DNA from 3 places in the Kitasatospora sp. NPDC056076 genome. Region 3 is predicted to be linked to each of the others. Evidence: predicted binding sites of a transcription regulator. Region 3 holds the regulator's gene; each other region holds the start of a gene.
The links. Region 3 encodes HrcA, which represses chaperone genes, less so after heat shock. Its sites were predicted from a motif close to TTNGCACTCNGNNNNNCNGAGTGCNAA; they were not measured.
Positions count from the first base shown of each region.

Region 1 (5,456 bases), on a different contig from region 3:
GGTCCATGAGCTCGCGCCGGACGGTGCGGACGATGTCGCCGACGGTGGCCTCCTCGTCGAGGGCGGGGAGGACGACGCTGACCGTCCGGCCGGTACGCCGTTTGGCGGCGAGGAGGGCGTCGACCGGCCGCTCGGCCGCGCTCCACGAGCGGCGGCGGAGCCAGGACGCCGCCTGTGGGAGGAGGGCGTGGGTCGGTTCGGCGGGCACGGTGACTCTCCTCGGCGGGATCGGGTGGGACGGGTCATCTCGCTTGGCGGACGGTCCCGTTCAGGGTTGGCGCCTTCGGATACAGTCTTCGTACAGCGGTCGGACCTTTGCACGCCGGGGTCGCCGCTGCGCACCACCACAATTTCACAAGCTCATCCAGAGGGACTGAGGGAACGGCCCGTTGACGTCCCGGCAACCTTCTCGCTCGGCTGTCGTTGACAGGCCCCGGCGGGACAGGTGCCAATTCCGGCCTGTGGCGCGACCGCGCCGCGGGGAAGATGAGGAGAGAGGCCTCCGCCATCATGGCTATCGACATCGCCGCACCTGTTTCCGTCGACCTCGGCCCCGCCGCCGCCCTGTCCTGTCGGGAGTGCGGAACCCGCTTCCCGCTCGGCCCCAGCTTCGCCTGTGTGGAGTGCTTCGGGCCGCTGGAGATCGCCTACGAGTTCGGCAGCGAGCGCGCCGAGGAGCTGCGCAAGCGGATCGAGTCCGGCCCCGCGTCCATCTGGCGGTACGCGCCGCTGCTGCCGGTGCCGGCCGACGTCGCCTCGAAGCCCAACCTGAACCCCGGCTGGACCCCGCTGGTGAAGGCGGACAACCTGGGCCGGGAGCTCGGGTTCACCGCCCAGCTGCACGTCAAGGACGACTCGGGCAACCCGACGCACTCGTTCAAGGACCGGGTGGTGGCCTGCGCGATCGAGGCGGCCCGGGCGTTCGGCTACACCACGCTGTCCTGCTCGTCGACCGGCAACCTGGCCGGTGCGGTGGGTGCGGCGGCGGCCCGGGCCGGGTTCCGCTCCTGCGTGTTCATCCCGCACGACCTGGAGCAGGGCAAGGTCGTGATGGCCGGGGTGTACGGCGGTGAGCTGGTCGGCATCGAGGGCAACTACGACGACGTGAACCGGTTCTGCTCGGAGCTGATCGGGGACCCGGCCGGCGAGGGCTGGGGCTTCGTCAACGTCAATCTGCGGCCGTACTACGGCGAGGGCTCCAAGACGCTGGCCTACGAGATCTGCGAGCAGCTCGGCTGGCGGCTGCCGGAGCAGATCGTCATCCCGATCGCCTCGGGCTCGCAGCTGACGAAGATCGACAAGGGTCTGCAGGAGCTGATCAAGCTGGGCCTGGTGGAGGACCGGCCGTACCGGATCTTCGGCGCCCAGGCCGAGGGCTGCTCGCCGGTGTCGGCGGCGTTCAAGGCCGGCCGGGACGTGATCAGGCCGGTGAAGCCGGACACCATCGCCAAGTCGCTGGCGATCGGCAACCCGGCGGACGGCCCGTACGTGCTGGACATCGCCCGCCGGACCGGCGGCGCGGTGGAGGACGTCACGGACGCGGAGGTGGTGGCGGCGATCCGGCTGCTGGCCCGGACCGAGGGGATCTTCGCGGAGACCGCGGGCGGGGTGACCGTCGGCGTGTTGAAGAAGCTCGTGGAGACCGGTCAGCTGGACCCGTCCAAGGAGACCGTCGCGATCAACACCGGGGACGGCCTGAAGACGCTGGACGCCGTCTCCGAGGCGGGCATGACCGCCGTCATCCGCCCGACGCTGGACTCCTTCCACGCCGCCGGCCTCGCGTCCGTCTGATCCACCCCCCCACCCCGCTAGGAGAGTCATGAGCGCCAACGTCCGCATCCCCACCATCCTGCGCACCTACACCGGCGGTGCGGCCGAGGTGCCCGCCGAGGGGGCCACCCTGGGCGAGGTCATCGCCGACCTGGAGCGCAACCACGCGGGCATCGCGGCCCGGATCCTGGACGACACCGGCAAGCTGCGCCGCTTCGTCAACGTGTACGTGAACGACGACGACGTGCGGTTCGCCGAGGGTCTGGCGACCGGGATCGCGGACGGTGCGAGCGTTTCGATCATTCCGGCGGTGGCCGGCGGCTGCTGAGCCGTTCCCGCTTCCCGGCCGTCCGCGCGTACGGAATTCCGCTCTCCGTACGCGCGGACGGCCGTCGGCATTTCGGTGGGAATATTTTCGGTCCGAGTCGGAGTAGAGTGTGGCTCTGCTGGGAACAGGGCTTCCCCTTCCGGCGGTGGGTGCTTCGCCGGAGCCCGTCCGGGCGCTGAGACCGGCCCGGGGCCCGGGCGGTGAAACATGTCAGGCAGATGTCAGAATTCCTGCAGGCATTTGAGTAATTCGTCCGCTATGTCCGGCGCTAATTGCCGATTTCCTCCCGGTTTGTTCGCTCTTGTCTCTCGACGGGGCTGCGGAATTCCCGGCGGCGGACCCTGTTGCAGAGGGCGTCGATCCGGATACATTCAGCGGCGGTCGACGTAATCAACCGCTCACGGAAGCCGTCCGGCGCCCCCGTGCGGAGGATTGCGGCGTGCACGGCTGCGTCCAGGGGGGGTTCCCCGGGCCGGCCTTCAAACCAGACCCGGGCCCGCGACCTGCTGGCCCGTGAAGGGCCAGCACAGCACTAGGGGAGTTCGGAATGGCTCAGGGCACCGTCAAGTGGTTCAACGCGGAGAAGGGCTACGGCTTCATCGCGGTCGACGGTGGTGCGGACGTCTTCGTCCACTACAGCGCGATCCAGATGGACGGCTACCGCACCCTCGAGGAGGGCCAGCGGGTCGAGTTCGAGATCTCCCAGGGACAGAAGGGCCCGCAGGCGGACATGGTCCGCGCGGCGGTCTGACCTCTTCCGGAACCCAGGAGCTCGGCGCGGCCCACGGCTGGTGACCACTCGCTTCTCGACGGGCCCGTACGACACGCGTCGTACGGGCCCGTTCGCGTTCCCGCGCCGGGCCGTCCGGGGTGCCGGGCGGGGGTGGGCGGGGGTGGGCGGCGGCTCGCGGGTCGGCCGTGGGGCTTGCACTCGACCACCCGGAGTGCTAATCATTGGCGTTAGCACTCACAGTGTGAGAGTGACAGCGGACCGGGTCGGTGAGGCCCCCGGGAGCGGCAGGGGAATGGACCTCCGCACACCAGGGCCGTCCGTCGCGGGCACCCCTTGGTCCGAGCAGTCGACCGTGTCCCGGAGGACCACTTCTGATGGCCAAGATCATCGCCTTTGATGAGGAAGCTCGCCGCGGCCTTGAGCGTGGCATGAACCAGCTCGCCGACGCGGTGAAGGTCACGCTCGGCCCCAAGGGCCGCAACGTCGTGCTGGAGAAGAAGTGGGGCGCCCCCACGATCACCAACGACGGTGTCTCCATCGCCAAGGAGATCGAGCTCGAGGACCCCTACGAGAAGATCGGCGCGGAGCTCGTCAAGGAGGTCGCCAAGAAGACGGACGACGTCGCGGGTGACGGCACCACCACCGCCACCGTGCTCGCCCAGGCCCTGGTTCGCGAGGGTCTGCGCAACGTCGCCGCCGGCGCCAACCCGATGGCCCTCAAGCGCGGTATCGAGAAGGCCGTCGCCGCCGTCTCGGACCAGCTGCTGGCCCAGGCCAAGGACGTGGAGACCAAGGAGCAGATCGCCTCCACCGCCTCCATCTCCGCCGCTGACACCCAGATCGGCGAGCTCATCGCCGAGGCCATGGACAAGGTCGGCAAGGAAGGCGTCATCACCGTCGAGGAGAGCAACACCTTCGGTCTGGAGCTCGAGCTCACCGAGGGCATGCGCTTCGACAAGGGCTACATCTCCGCCTACTTCGCCACCGACCTGGAGCGCATGGAGGCGACGTTCGAGGACCCGTACATCCTCATCGCCAACTCCAAGATCGGCTCGGTCAAGGACCTGCTCCCGCTGCTGGAGAAGGTCATGCAGAGCGGCAAGCCGCTCGTCATCATCGCCGAGGACGTCGAGGGCGAGGCCCTGTCGACCCTGGTCGTGAACAAGATCCGCGGCACCTTCAAGTCCGTCGCCGTCAAGGCCCCGGGCTTCGGCGACCGCCGCAAGGCCATGCTCGGCGACATCGCCATCCTCACCGGTGGCACCGTGATCTCCGAGGAGGTCGGCCTCAAGCTGGAGAACGCCGGCATCGACCTGCTGGGCACCGCCCGCAAGGTGGTCATCACCAAGGACGAGACCACCATCGTCGACGGTGGCGGCGACAGCGACCAGGTCGCCGGCCGCGTGAACCAGATCCGCGCCGAGATCGAGAACAGCGACTCGGACTACGACCGCGAGAAGCTCCAGGAGCGCCTCGCCAAGCTGGCCGGCGGCGTGGCCGTCATCAAGGCCGGCGCGGCCACCGAGGTGGAGCTCAAGGAGCGCAAGCACCGCATCGAGGACGCCGTCCGCAACGCCAAGGCCGCCGTCGAGGAGGGCATCGTCGCCGGTGGTGGCGTCGCGCTGCTGCAGGCCGGTGTCGCCTTCGACAAGCTGGAGCTGGAGGGCGACGAGGCCACCGGTGCCAACATCGTCAAGGTCGCGCTGGAGGCCCCGATCAAGCAGATCGCGACCAACGCCGGCCTGGAGGGTGGCGTCGTGGTGGAGAAGGTGCGCAACCTCCCCGCCGGTCACGGCCTGAACGCCGCCACCAACGAGTACGTCGACCTGGTCGCCGCGGGCATCATCGACCCGGCCAAGGTCACCCGCTCCGCGCTGCAGAACGCCGCCTCCATCGCGGCGCTGTTCCTCACCACCGAGGCCGTCATCGCCGACAAGCCGGAGAAGGCCGCCGCGGCCGCCGGCGGCGGCATGCCGGGCGGTGACATGGACTTCTGATCCTGATCGGACTCCGATCGGATCGGCTGATCCTCGTCCGCGTGGGCGGTTCCCTTCGGGGGGCCGCCCACGCGGCGTTTCCGCCCCGGGGCGTTCCGGCTCCGGGGCGTTGCGGCCCCGGACCCGTTTTGAAGCCACGGGCGGGCCGCGGAGAATGGACGGATGGCTTCCGACGACATCGAGACCGCCCTGCACAACGCCCGGGCCCAGATCCTGGCCGACCTCACCGCGCGGGACGTGGCGGACGCCGCCGTCGTCTCGCTGGTGGAACAGGCCGTCACCCACCGCCGCTGGTGGCTGGAGCAGTGGCCGGACGGCACCGAGTACGTGCTCGGGCTGGTCGCCCAGGACGTCCAGGACGCGCTGCTGGAGGCGTACGGCCGGTGGCCGCTGTGCACCGGCTGCGCGGCCGACGGGGACCCGCACGCGCTGAGCGTGGAGCCCGAGCTGGGGCCGGAGCCGCACTGGGTGTGCGGCAAGCAGGGAGCCGTGGTGGCGCCGGTGGGGGAGCTGGGTTAGTCCTCCAGGCGCTGGAGTTCGGTGGTGAGGTTGGTGCGGGCCGGTTCGGCGAGGCGCCGGTGGGCGTCGGGGGTGCGGTAGAGGGCCGGGAGCGCCAGCAGGTGGCGCA
Region 1 covers NZ_JBHJWG010000016.1:84,198-89,653, reverse strand. The annotation lists gene ACFC1T_RS15930 (glucosyl-3-phosphoglycerate synthase) at 1-208, opposite strand, end outside; SAM riboswitch class I at 358-493, shown strand; gene thrC (threonine synthase) at 511-1,791, shown strand; gene ACFC1T_RS15920 (MoaD/ThiS family protein) at 1,820-2,098, shown strand; gene ACFC1T_RS15915 (cold-shock protein) at 2,646-2,849, shown strand; gene groL (chaperonin GroEL) at 3,206-4,828, shown strand; gene ACFC1T_RS15905 (hypothetical protein) at 4,991-5,347, shown strand; gene ACFC1T_RS15900 (hypothetical protein) at 5,344-5,456, opposite strand, start outside.
Region 1: the regulator HrcA is predicted to act here: its motif matches at 3,023-3,049, upstream of groL (chaperonin GroEL).

Region 2 (5,456 bases), on a different contig from region 3:
CGGTGCGGGCGACGGCACGCAGGACGCGCAGGTGGCGGGCCTCGATCATCCCTCAGTTATAAGGCAATCTTTGCATTCTGCAAAATTCTACTGATAGTTGAAGCCTCAAGCGCACCCACCGAACAACAGCCGGAGGCCCGGCCCACTCCCTCGGGGGAGTGGGCCGGGCCTCCGGTCAGGCGTCGGTGCCTCAGTGCGAGTGGCCGTGGCCGCCGTGCGAGTGACCGGCGTCGGCCTCCTCCTCCTTCTTCTCCACCACGAGGGTCTCGGTGGTGAGGAGCAGGGAGGCGATCGAGGCGGCGTTCTCCAGCGCGGAGCGGGTGACCTTGACCGGGTCGATGACGCCGGCCTTCAGCAGGTCGCCGTACTCACCGGTGGCCGCGTTGAAGCCGTGACCGGCCTCCAGCTCGGCGACCTTGTGGGTGATGACGTAGCCCTCGAGGCCGGCGTTCTGGGCGATCCAGCGCAGCGGCTCGTGCAGCGCCTTGCGGACCACGGCGACACCGGTGGCCTCGTCACCCGACAGGCCCAGGCCGTCGTTCAGCACCTTGGCGGCGTGCACCAGCGAGGCGCCACCGCCGGCGACGATGCCCTCCTCGACCGCGGCGCGGGTCGCCGAGATGGCGTCCTCCAGGCGGTGCTTGCGCTCCTTGAGCTCCACCTCGGTGGCGGCGCCGACCTTGATGACGCAGACGCCGCCGGCCAGCTTGGCCAGGCGCTCCTGCAGCTTCTCGCGGTCCCAGTCGGAGTCGGTCGCGGCGATCTCGCCCTTGATCTGGGCGACGCGGCCGGCCACGGCCTCGGAGTCACCGGCACCGTCGACGACGGTGGTGTCGTCCTTGGTGATGGTCACGCGGCGGGCGGTGCCCAGCACGTCCAGACCGGCCTGGTCGAGCTTGAGGCCGACCTCCTCGGAGATGACCGTGCCGCCGGTGAGGACGGCCAGGTCGCCGAGGATCGCCTTGCGGCGGTCGCCGAAGCCCGGGGCCTTGACGGCGACGGCGTTGAAGGTGCCGCGGATCTTGTTCACGACCAGGGTCGACAGCGCCTCGCCGTCGACGTCCTCGGCGATGATCAGCAGCGGCTTGGAGGCACCGCTCTGCAGGATCTTCTCCAGCAGCGGCAGCAGCTCCTGGATGGAGGAGATCTTGCCCTGGTTGATCAGGATGTACGGGTCCTCGAGGACCGCTTCCTGGCGCTCGGCGTCGGTGACGAAGTACGGCGACAGGTAGCCCTTGTCGAACTGCATGCCCTCGGTGAAGTCCAGCTCCACGCCGAAGGTGTTCGACTCCTCGACGGTGATGACACCGTCCTTGCCGACCTTGTCGATCGCCTCGGCGATCAGCTCGCCGACCTGGGTGTCCTGCGCGGAGAGGGACGCGACGGCGGCGACGTCGTCCTTGCCCTCGATCTCGCGGGCGATGGACAGCAGGTGCTCGGAGACGGCGGCGACGGCCTTGTCGATGCCCTTCTTGAGGGCGGCCGGGCCGGCACCGGCGGCGACGTTGCGCAGACCCTCGTTGACCAGGGCCTGGGCCAGCACGGTGGCGGTGGTGGTGCCGTCACCCGCGACGTCGTTGGTCTTGGTGGCGACCTCCTTGACGAGCTGCGCGCCAAGGTTCTCGTACGGGTCGTCCAGCTCGACCTCACGGGCGATGGTGACACCGTCGTTGGTGATGGTCGGGGCGCCGAACTTCTTGTCGATGACGACGTTGCGGCCCTTGGGGCCGATGGTCACCTTGACGGTGTCGGCCAGCTTGTTGACACCGCGCTCCAGCGAGCGGCGGGCGTCCTCGTCGAACTGCAGGATCTTCGCCATGTTCCCTATTCCCTCGGGGCTGCGGCCGGCCGGCCGCCGAACTACGTGAACCAACAACCACGCCCCGGGCCCCTGTCACTAGGGACACGGATCCGGGGCGGGTCGGAACGACTTACTTCTCGATGATGGCGAGAACGTCGCGGGCGGAGAGGACGAGGTACTCCTCGCCCTGGTACTTCACCTCAGTGCCGCCGTACTTCGAGTACAGGACGATGTCACCCACGGCGACGTCGAGCGGCAGACGCTGGCCGTCCTCGAAGCGGCCCGGGCCGACAGCCAGGACGACGCCCTCCTGGGGCTTCTCCTTGGCGGTGTCCGGGATAACCAGGCCGGAGGCCGTGGTGGTCTCGGCGTCGAGCGGCTGGACCACAATGCGGTCCTCGAGCGGCTTGATGGCAACCTTGCTGCTGGTGGTCACGTCCGAGCTCCCCTTCGGAGATTACGGGGTTTTCTAACGGGTAGGGGCGAACCTGCGTACCTGCCGTCGCGGGGGTCAGGCACACGTCTTCGCATTAGCACTCCCCCAGTGGGGAGTGCCAAGGACGACCATAGGCTGCCGTTAGCACTCAGTCAACCAGAGTGCCAACGACGCGCCCTGCGGGCTCGACCCGCGGACGAGCGGCCACACTCCGGATCCACTCCCCGGGCCCCGCCGGCGACGCCGTTCACGCCGACGCTGCCGGCCCTGCTGACGGGCCGACCGGTCAGAATGACCTGGTGGACACCGAGAACCTCCAGCCCCTGCTGACCCCCGAGGGTCAGGCCCTGCTCGCCGAGCTGCGCGAGTTCACCCCCGAGGAGGAGCTGGCGCTGGCCACCCGGCTGCGGCGGGAGCACCCGGCGGAGCTGGTGTCGGCGGCGTTCGGCCAGGCGCGGCTGCGGCAGCGGGCGCGGGCGAAGTTCGGGGCGGACGCCGACCTGATGTACTTCACGCCCAACGGGGTCGAGCAGTCCACCCGGCGCAGCGTGGCCGAGTGGCGGGCCCGCCGCTTCGCCGAGCTGGGCGTACGGCGCCTGGCGGACCTCTGCTGCGGCATCGGCGGGGACGTGCTGGCCCTGGCCCGGGCCGGGATCCGGGTGCTGGCCGTCGACAAGGACCCGGCGGCCTGCGCCGCCACCGCCGCCAACGCCGCCGCGCTGGGCCTGTCGGAGCTGGTGGAGGTGCGCTGCGCGGACGTCGCCGAGGTGGACGTCACCGGCTACGACGCGGTGTTCACCGACCCGGCGCGGCGCACCTCGCGCGGCCGGGTGTTCGACCCGGAGGCGTACGCCCCGCCGCTGTCCTGGGCGGTCGAGGCCGGGCGGCGGACCCCGATCGGCGCGTTGAAGGTCGCCCCGGGCATCCCGCACGAGGCCGTCCCGGCGGACGCCGAGGCCGAGTGGGTCTCCGACCACGGGGACGTCAAGGAGGCGGTGCTCTGGTTCGGCACCGGGGCGGTCCGCCCGCACCGCGCGACCCTGCTGCCGCACGGCGACAGCCTGACCGGCGGCGACCTGCCCGACCCGCCGGCCGGCCCGGTCGGGCGCTACCTGTACGAGCCGGACGGCGCGGTGATCCGGGCGCACCTGGTGGCCGAGGTGGCCGGGCAGGTCGACGGCCGGCTGATCGACCCGAAGATCGCCTACGTGACCTCGGACCGCCTGGTCGCCACCCCGTACGCGCACGCCTTCGAACTCACCGACGTGCTCCCGTACAACGTCAAGAAGCTGAAGGCACTGCTGCGCGAGCGCGCGGTCGGCACGGTGGTGATCAAGAAGCGCGGGATGGCGATCACCCCGGAGGAACTGCGCCGCCAGCTCAAGCCCTCCGGGCCGAACTCCGTCACGGTGATCCTCAGCCGCACCGACAACGGGCCGCTGATGATGCTGGGCCGGCCGGTCTGAGCGGACAGGGCCTAGGGTTCGTCTTCAAACTCCCGTCGTCCGCCCGGAGGGCGGGCGGGGCGGCGTTGGGGTGCGTGCATCGCAAGGCGGAGGAGGGAGCCCAATGCAGCGCATTGGCGACCGACGACAACGCGGCGAGGCGCGTGCCCCGGCGTCGCCCCGCAGACGGGAGTTTGAAGACGGACCCTAGGAGGCCGGCGCCTGGATGTAGTCCTCCAGCCGGGCCACCGAGAAGCCCTGCTCCTGGATCCGGGCCAGCAGGTCCGCGAACATCTGGGTCATGGTGGCGCCCTTGAGCTCCTTGGGGCCGCGGAAGTGCGCCAGGATGATGTCGCCGGACTTCAGCTTCTTGTCGCCCGCCTGGTACTGCATGTCGTGGATCTGCATCGACTCGCGCCACAGCACGATCGCGCGCGGGCCGCACTGCTGCACCGAGGTGTTGAGCATCGGGGTGTTGGCGCCGTCGCCGAACGGCGGGCGGAACAGCAGCGGGGCGGTGCCGTACTGCTGGGTGAGCGCGGCCTGGTCCTCGCAGATCTCGGACTTCTGCTTGTCGGCCGACAGCTTGCTCATCACCGGGTGGGTGACGGTGTGGTTCTGGATGTGGTTGCCCAGTGCCTGGAGCGGCTTGAAGTAGCCGTAGTCGTTCTTGACGATGTCCTTGGTCAGGAACATCGAGATCGGCACCTTGAGGTCGGTCAGCATCTCGACGAACTTCGGGTCCTTCTCGGCGCCGTCGTCGATGGTGATGAAGACGACCTTGTCGGTGGTCTTCACGTCGCTGAACACCGGTACGGTGCCGGTGCGTTCGAGCTTGACGGGCTTGTCGGCGGGCGGCGCGGGGGCCGGGGCGAGCGGCTTGAGGTTCCACTTCGCCCAGGCCGCGGCGTCGCCCTGGGCCGGGGCCGCGCCGGGCGTGGTGGCCGCGGCGCTGGGGGTGCCGCCGGCGGGCGGCCGGGTCTGCTCCGCCGTCCCGGCCGTGCTCGCGGCCGGGGCGGCGCTGCCGCCGCCCCCGTTGTCGCCGCACGCGGTGGCGAAGGCCAGCAGGGCCACCGCCCCCGCCACGTACGTCCTGGTCCTGCTCCGCCCGTCCCTGTTCACCGCACCGCGCTCCCGGTCCCGTCCAGCGTTCTCTCAGCTATGCACGGTAGCGCCGCCGCGGCGGTTCCCGTTCGGGCCCTACTCGACGTGGTCGCTGGTGAAGGACCAGCGGTGCACCGGGCGGCCCAGCAGTTCGGCCGGCGGGTCGGCGACCGGCACGGGCGCACCGCTCCACCAGGTGATCAGCAGCACCCGCTCACCGGGGGCGGAGAGCAGTTCGAGGCGCTCCAGCCCGGCCGCGCCGCGCAGTGCGGGAAGAGCGGACTCCCTTGCCCAGGCGGCGAGTTCGGCCCCGCGGCCGTCCGCCGCGCGGGCCTCCCACATCGCGGCGACGGTCACGCGGTGCCGCCGCCGAGGGCCTGGTAGGCCTGGCCGTGGACGTCGCCGTGCCCGGCTCCCCCGGCCGGGACGTGGACGTCGGTGACGGGCAGCGAGGAGTCCGCGGACAGCTCGAAGGCGGAGGGGGTGCGGCCGCGCCACACCATCTCGGAGCCCAGCGCCGCCACCATCGCGCCGTTGTCGGTGCACAGGCCCGGCCGGGGCACCCGCAGCCGGATGCCGGCCCGGTCGCAGCGCTGCTGGGCCATCTCGCGCAGCCGGGAGTTGGCCGCGACGCCGCCGCCGATCATCAGGTGGTCGACGCCGCTGTCCT
Region 2 covers NZ_JBHJWG010000001.1:338,472-343,927, reverse strand. The annotation lists gene ACFC1T_RS01710 (LysR family transcriptional regulator) at 1-49, opposite strand, end outside; gene groL (chaperonin GroEL) at 191-1,819, opposite strand; gene groES (co-chaperone GroES) at 1,932-2,237, opposite strand; gene ACFC1T_RS01695 (methyltransferase domain-containing protein) at 2,534-3,703, shown strand; gene ACFC1T_RS01690 (polysaccharide deacetylase family protein) at 3,890-4,804, opposite strand; gene ACFC1T_RS01685 (hypothetical protein) at 4,883-5,143, opposite strand; gene tsaD (tRNA (adenosine(37)-N6)-threonylcarbamoyltransferase complex transferase subunit TsaD) at 5,140-5,456, opposite strand, start outside.
Region 2: the regulator HrcA is predicted to act here: its motif matches at 2,379-2,405, upstream of groES (co-chaperone GroES).

Region 3 (5,456 bases):
CGGACTCGCCCGCGCCGGTGGTGGCGATCGGGCGCCCGTCGGCGGTCCACCCCTGCACCCGGGTCTCGGCGTTGCCCCAGTACGTCAGCCGCCGGGACGGTCCGCCGTCCACCGGCACCACGTGCACCTCGGGGGCGCCGTCCCGGGTGGAGGTGAAGGCGAGGTGGCGCCCGTCCGGGGAGAACCTGGGGTGCTGCACCGGCAGGTGATCGGCCGTCAGCCGCCAGGCCCGGCCGCCCTCCAGCGGGGCGAGCCACAGGTCGTCCTCGGCGACGAAGGCGACCAGGTCACCGTGCAGATGGGGGTGGCGCAGATAGGCGCCCGCGGAGGTGCTCAGGGAGTCCGTCACGCCGCCAGCGTAGGCAGGTGCGGGTACGAGCCGCTCCGTTCTCCGCAGACTCCCGGCGGGCGCACGGGAGTTGCCGGTGGGGTCAGGCCCAGCGGCCGGTGCGCCCCAGCAGCAGCGCCCCGGCGGCCACCCCGGCGGTCGAGGTGCGCAGCACCGAGGGGCCCAGCCGGTACGGCTTCGCGCCGGCCTCGGCGAAGGCGGCCAGCTCCTCCGGGGAGACCCCGCCCTCCGGGCCGACCACCAGCACGATGTCCCCGCCGGCCGGCAGCGCGGCGTGCGCCAGCGGCTCGGCGCCCTCCTCGTGCAGCACCGCGGCGAGCGCGGCCCCGGCCAGCAGCGGCGCCAGCTGCCGGGTGGTCATCGGCTCGCGCACCTCGGGGAAGCGCAGCCGGCGGGACTGCTTGCCCGCCTCCCGGGCGGTGGCCCGCCACTTGGCGAGCGCCTTGGCGCCGCGCTCACCCTTCCACTGGGTGATGCAGCGCGAGGCGGCCCAGGGGACCACCACGTCCACGCCGACCTCGGTCATGGTCTCCACGGCCAGCTCGCCGCGGTCGCCCTTGGGCAGCGCCTGGACGACCACGATCCGCGGCGCGGGCTCGGGCTCGCGCCGCACGGCCTCCACCGTGACCTCGATCGCGTCCTTGCCGAGCACCGCGGCGACGGTGCCGTCCACGCCCAGCCCCAGCCCGTCCGCCAGGGTGACCGCCTCGCCGGCCGCCAGCCGCTTCACCGCTGCCGCGTGCCGCCCCTCGGGCCCGTCGAGGCGCAGCACGGCCCCGGGTGCGGCGGCGGCGATCCGCTCGGTCTCGACGACGAAGACGGGCGCGGTCATGGCGGGGAACCTCCTGGGATGGAACGGGAACACCGAAGGGGTGCCGGGGGTCCTCCCCCGGCACCCCTCCTCGGACGACTACCGGCCGTTGAAGGCGTCCTTCAGGCGTGAGAACAGGCCCTGCTGGCCCGGCGCGAACTGGCCGGACGGCCGCTCCTCGCCGCGCAGCACGGCGAGCCGGCGCAGCAGCTCCTCCTGCTCGGGGTCGAGCTTGGTGGGCGTCTGCACCTCGACGTGCACTATCAGGTCGCCCCGGCCGCCCCCGCGCAGGTGGGTGATGCCCCGGCCGTGCAGCGGGATCGACTGGCCGGACTGGGTGCCGGGCCGGATGTCGACCTCCTCCAGCCCGTCCAGGGTCTGCAGCGGCACCTGGGTGCCGAGCGAGGCCGCCGTCATCGGGATGGTGACGGTGCAGTGCAGGTCGTCCCCGCGCCGCTGGAAGACCGTGTGGGTGGTCTCGGCGATCTCGACGTAGAGGTCGCCGGCCGGGCCGCCGCCGGGGCCGACCTCGCCCTCGCCGGCCAGCTGGATCCGGGTGCCGTTGTCCACGCCGGCCGGGATCTTCACGGTCAGGGTGCGGCGGGCCCGCACCCGGCCGTCGCCCGCGCACTCGGGGCACGGGGTCGGCACCACGGTGCCGAAGCCCTGGCACTGCGGGCACGGGCGGGAGGTCATGACCTGGCCCAGGAAGGAGCGGGTGACCTGGGAGACCTCGCCCTTGCCGCGGCACATGTCGCAGGTCTGGGCCGAGGTGCCGGGGGCCGCGCCCTCGCCGCTGCAGGTGGTGCAGGTGACGGCGGTGTCGACCTGGAGTTCCTTGGTGGTGCCGAAGGCGGCCTCCTCCAGGGTGATCTCCAGCCGGATCATGGCGTCCTGGCCCCGGCGGGTGCGCGAGCGCGGGCCGCGCTGGCCGGCCGCGGCGCCGAAGAAGGCGTCCATGATGTCGGAGAAGCCGAAGCCCGCCGCGCCGGCGCCGAAGCCGCCCGCGCCACCGCCGCCCGGCGACAGCGGGTCACCGCCCAGGTCGTAGACCTGGCGCTTCTGCGGGTCGGAGAGCACCTCGTAGGCGGCGTTGATCTCCTTGAACCGCTCCTGCGTCTTCGGGTCCGGGTTGACGTCCGGGTGCAGTTCGCGTGCCAGGCGCCGGAACGCCTTCTTGATCTCGTCCTGCCCCGCATCCCGTCGGACGCCGAGTACCGCGTAGTAGTCCGTGGCCACCAAATGCTCCGCTTGTTCCGCCTGTAGTAGTGCTGCGACTGGACGCCGCCGTTAGATTTCTAACGGTCGGCCGTGTGCTACGACTCGGCCAGGATCTGGCCCACGTACCGTGCCACCGCCCGCACCGCCCCCATTGTGCCCGGATAGTCCATCCGGGTCGGACCGATCACACCCAGCTTGGCCACACTCTCGTCGCCCGAACCGTAGCCGACCGAAACGACCGAGGTGGAATTCAGCCCTTCGTACGCGTTCTCCCGCCCGATCCGGACCGTCATCGCGGCGTCCGTGGTCTCACCCAGGAGGCGGAGCAGGACGACCTGCTCCTCCAGGGCCTCCAGCACCGGCTGGATGGTGAGCGGGAAGTCGTGCCCGAAGCGGGTCAGGTTGGCCGTGCCGGCCAGCATGATCCGCTCCTCGTTCTGCTCGGCGAGCGCCTCGAACAGCGTCGCCAGGACCGTACTGACGGTCGGCCGGTCGGCCGGCTCGAACGCCGCCGGGAGCTCCTCCAGGAGCCCCGGGACGTCCGGCAGCCGCTGGCCGGCCGCCCGGGTGTTGATCCGCGAGCGCAGGTCCGCCAGGACCGTCTCGCCGACCGTGCCCGGGCAGTCGACCATCCGCTGCTCGACCCGGCCGGTGTTGGTGATCAGCACCAGCATCACCTTGGCCGGGGCCAGCGCCACCAGCTCGATGTGCCGGACGGTGGAGCGGGTCAGCGAGGGGTACTGCACCACGGCGACCTGGCGGGTCAACTGGGCGAGCAGCCGCACCGTACGGGTGACCACGTCGTCCAGGTCGACGGCGCCGTCCAGGAAGTGCCGGATCGCCCGGCGCTCCGGGGAGCTCATCGGCTTGATCTCGGCGAGCTTGTCGACGAACAGCCGGTAGCCCTTGTCGGTGGGGATCCGCCCGGCGCTGGTGTGCGGCTGGTGGATGTACCCCTCCTCCTCCAGCGCCGCCATGTCGTTGCGCACCGTGGCCGGGGACACCCCGAGGTTGTGCCGCTCCACCAGGGCCTTGGAGCCGACCGGCTCCTCGGTGCCCACGTAGTCCTGGACGATCGCGCGCAGCACGGCGAGCTTGCGGTCGTCCAGCTGGCGGACCTCTCCGGCCATGGGGCACGCACCTCCGTCTTCGCACGTTGTCCGTCTGTGATGCTGCGAGCCGCTCCGGTGAGGACCCCGACCCTGGCACTCTGCACGCACGAGTGCCAAAACCGTACCTGCCAGTGTACGGCCCGGGTCGTACCGCAGGAACGGCCCGGCCGGGGTGATCCTGCCCGCAGTTCCGGACGGCCACCGCGACACTCCGCGTGCGCGGGTGGTGCCCCGGGGCCGTCCGGGTGGCAGCATCGAAAGCGACGGCGAACGGAGGAGCAAGCGATGTCGAGCTCGGGCCAGCACACCCGTTTCGCGCCCGACCGCGGCCTGACCAGCCGCATGGTCGGGACGATGTTCGTGATCGGGCTGTTGTACGTCGGTTTCACGGGCCTGCTGATCGCGCTGCTGCGCGGGGCCTGGCCGCTGATCGTGCTGATCTCCGGCGGGCTGTTCGTGGCCCAGTTCTGGTTCAGCGACAAGATCACCGAGCGGGCCATGGGCGCCCACCGGGTGACCGAGGAGCAGTACCCCCAGCTGCACGGCACCATCGACCGGCTCTGCGCCCTGGCCGACATGCCCAAGCCCCGCGTGGCGGTCGCCGACAGCGACATGCCGAACGCCTTCGCCACCGGCCGCAACCCGCAGAACGCCGTGGTGTGCGTCACCACCGGCCTGCTGCGCCGACTGGAACCCGAGGAGCTGGAGGGCGTCCTGGCGCACGAGCTGTCGCACGTCGCCCACCGGGACGTCGCCGTGATGACCATCGCCGGCTTCCTCGGCGTGCTCGCCGGGGCGATGACCCGGGTCGCCATGTACGGCGGGTTCATGGGCGGCAACCGCAACAGCAACGACCAGAACGCGGCCATCGCGGCGCTGGTCATCCCGCTGGTGTCGATCGTGGTCTACGCGATCAGCTTCCTGCTCACCCGGCTGCTGTCCCGCTACCGCGAACTGGCCGCCGACCGGGCCGCCGCCCAGCTCACCGGCCGGCCCAGCGCCCTCGCCTCGGCGCTCACCAAGGTCACCGGGCAGATCGCCGCCATCCCCACCGAGGACCTGCGCCGGGCCCAGCCCTACAACGCCTTCTACTTCGCCCCCGCACTGAGCGCCAAGGAGACCGCCTCCCAGCTGCTCTCCACCCACCCGACGCTGGAGAAGCGGCTGGCCCAGCTGGCCAAGATCTCCGAGCAGCTCGGCCGCTGACCCCCCCTGGGCTCCGGCCCCGCCCGACTCCCGGAAGGACCGCCGTGGGATTCCTGGACGCCCTGTTCGGCCGCACCAAGCCCGTCAAGCCCGACCTCGACCAGCTGTTCGGCGTGCCGTCCGCCGCGCTCACCCTGGAGGCCGGGGCCGGGTTCCTCCCCACCGGGCTCGGCTCGGTCTGCTTCGCGGCCGTCGAGGGCGCCGCCTTCGTCCAGGTGGAGCAGCAGGTCCGGGCCCTGCTGGACGCCGACACCGAACGCGGCGGCGTCCCGGTGGAGGCTTCCAAGGACGGCTACGGCTACTCCTGGCTGCTCACCCGGCACGCCCCCGAGGAACTCCCGGAACTGGTCAACGACCTGCACGCGGTCAACAGCGAGCTGGAGGCGAACGGCTTCGGCCCGCAGCTGCTCTGCTCCCTGGTCGCCTTCCGCAACCCCCAGGGCCAGTCGCTGGCCCTGGTCTACCTCTACAAGCGCGGCACCTTCTACCCCTTCGCCCCGATGCCCGGCGGCGGCGAGCGGCGCAACAGTCCGCTGGAGCTCCAGGTCAACGCGATGCTGGGGAACGACCTGCGGCTGGAGAAGGACCTCAGCCGCTGGTTCCCGGTCTGGGGCGCGCCGGCCCTCTGACGCCCCGTCCGTAACATCTCCCCCATGCGCAGCCACCAGTACGGACCGGACCTCACCCCGCCGTGGAAGAAGCAGCAGCCCGCACCCGAGGTGCCGGCCGAGCGGGACCTGGTGGTCGAGGAGGCGGC
Region 3 covers NZ_JBHJWG010000036.1:20,081-25,536, reverse strand. The annotation lists gene ACFC1T_RS26625 (S41 family peptidase) at 1-349, opposite strand, end outside; gene ACFC1T_RS26620 (16S rRNA (uracil(1498)-N(3))-methyltransferase) at 432-1,181, opposite strand; gene dnaJ (molecular chaperone DnaJ) at 1,260-2,399, opposite strand; gene hrcA (heat-inducible transcriptional repressor HrcA) at 2,477-3,511, opposite strand; gene htpX (zinc metalloprotease HtpX) at 3,779-4,699, shown strand; gene ACFC1T_RS26600 (hypothetical protein) at 4,744-5,328, shown strand; gene ACFC1T_RS26595 (DUF3097 domain-containing protein) at 5,353-5,456, shown strand, end outside.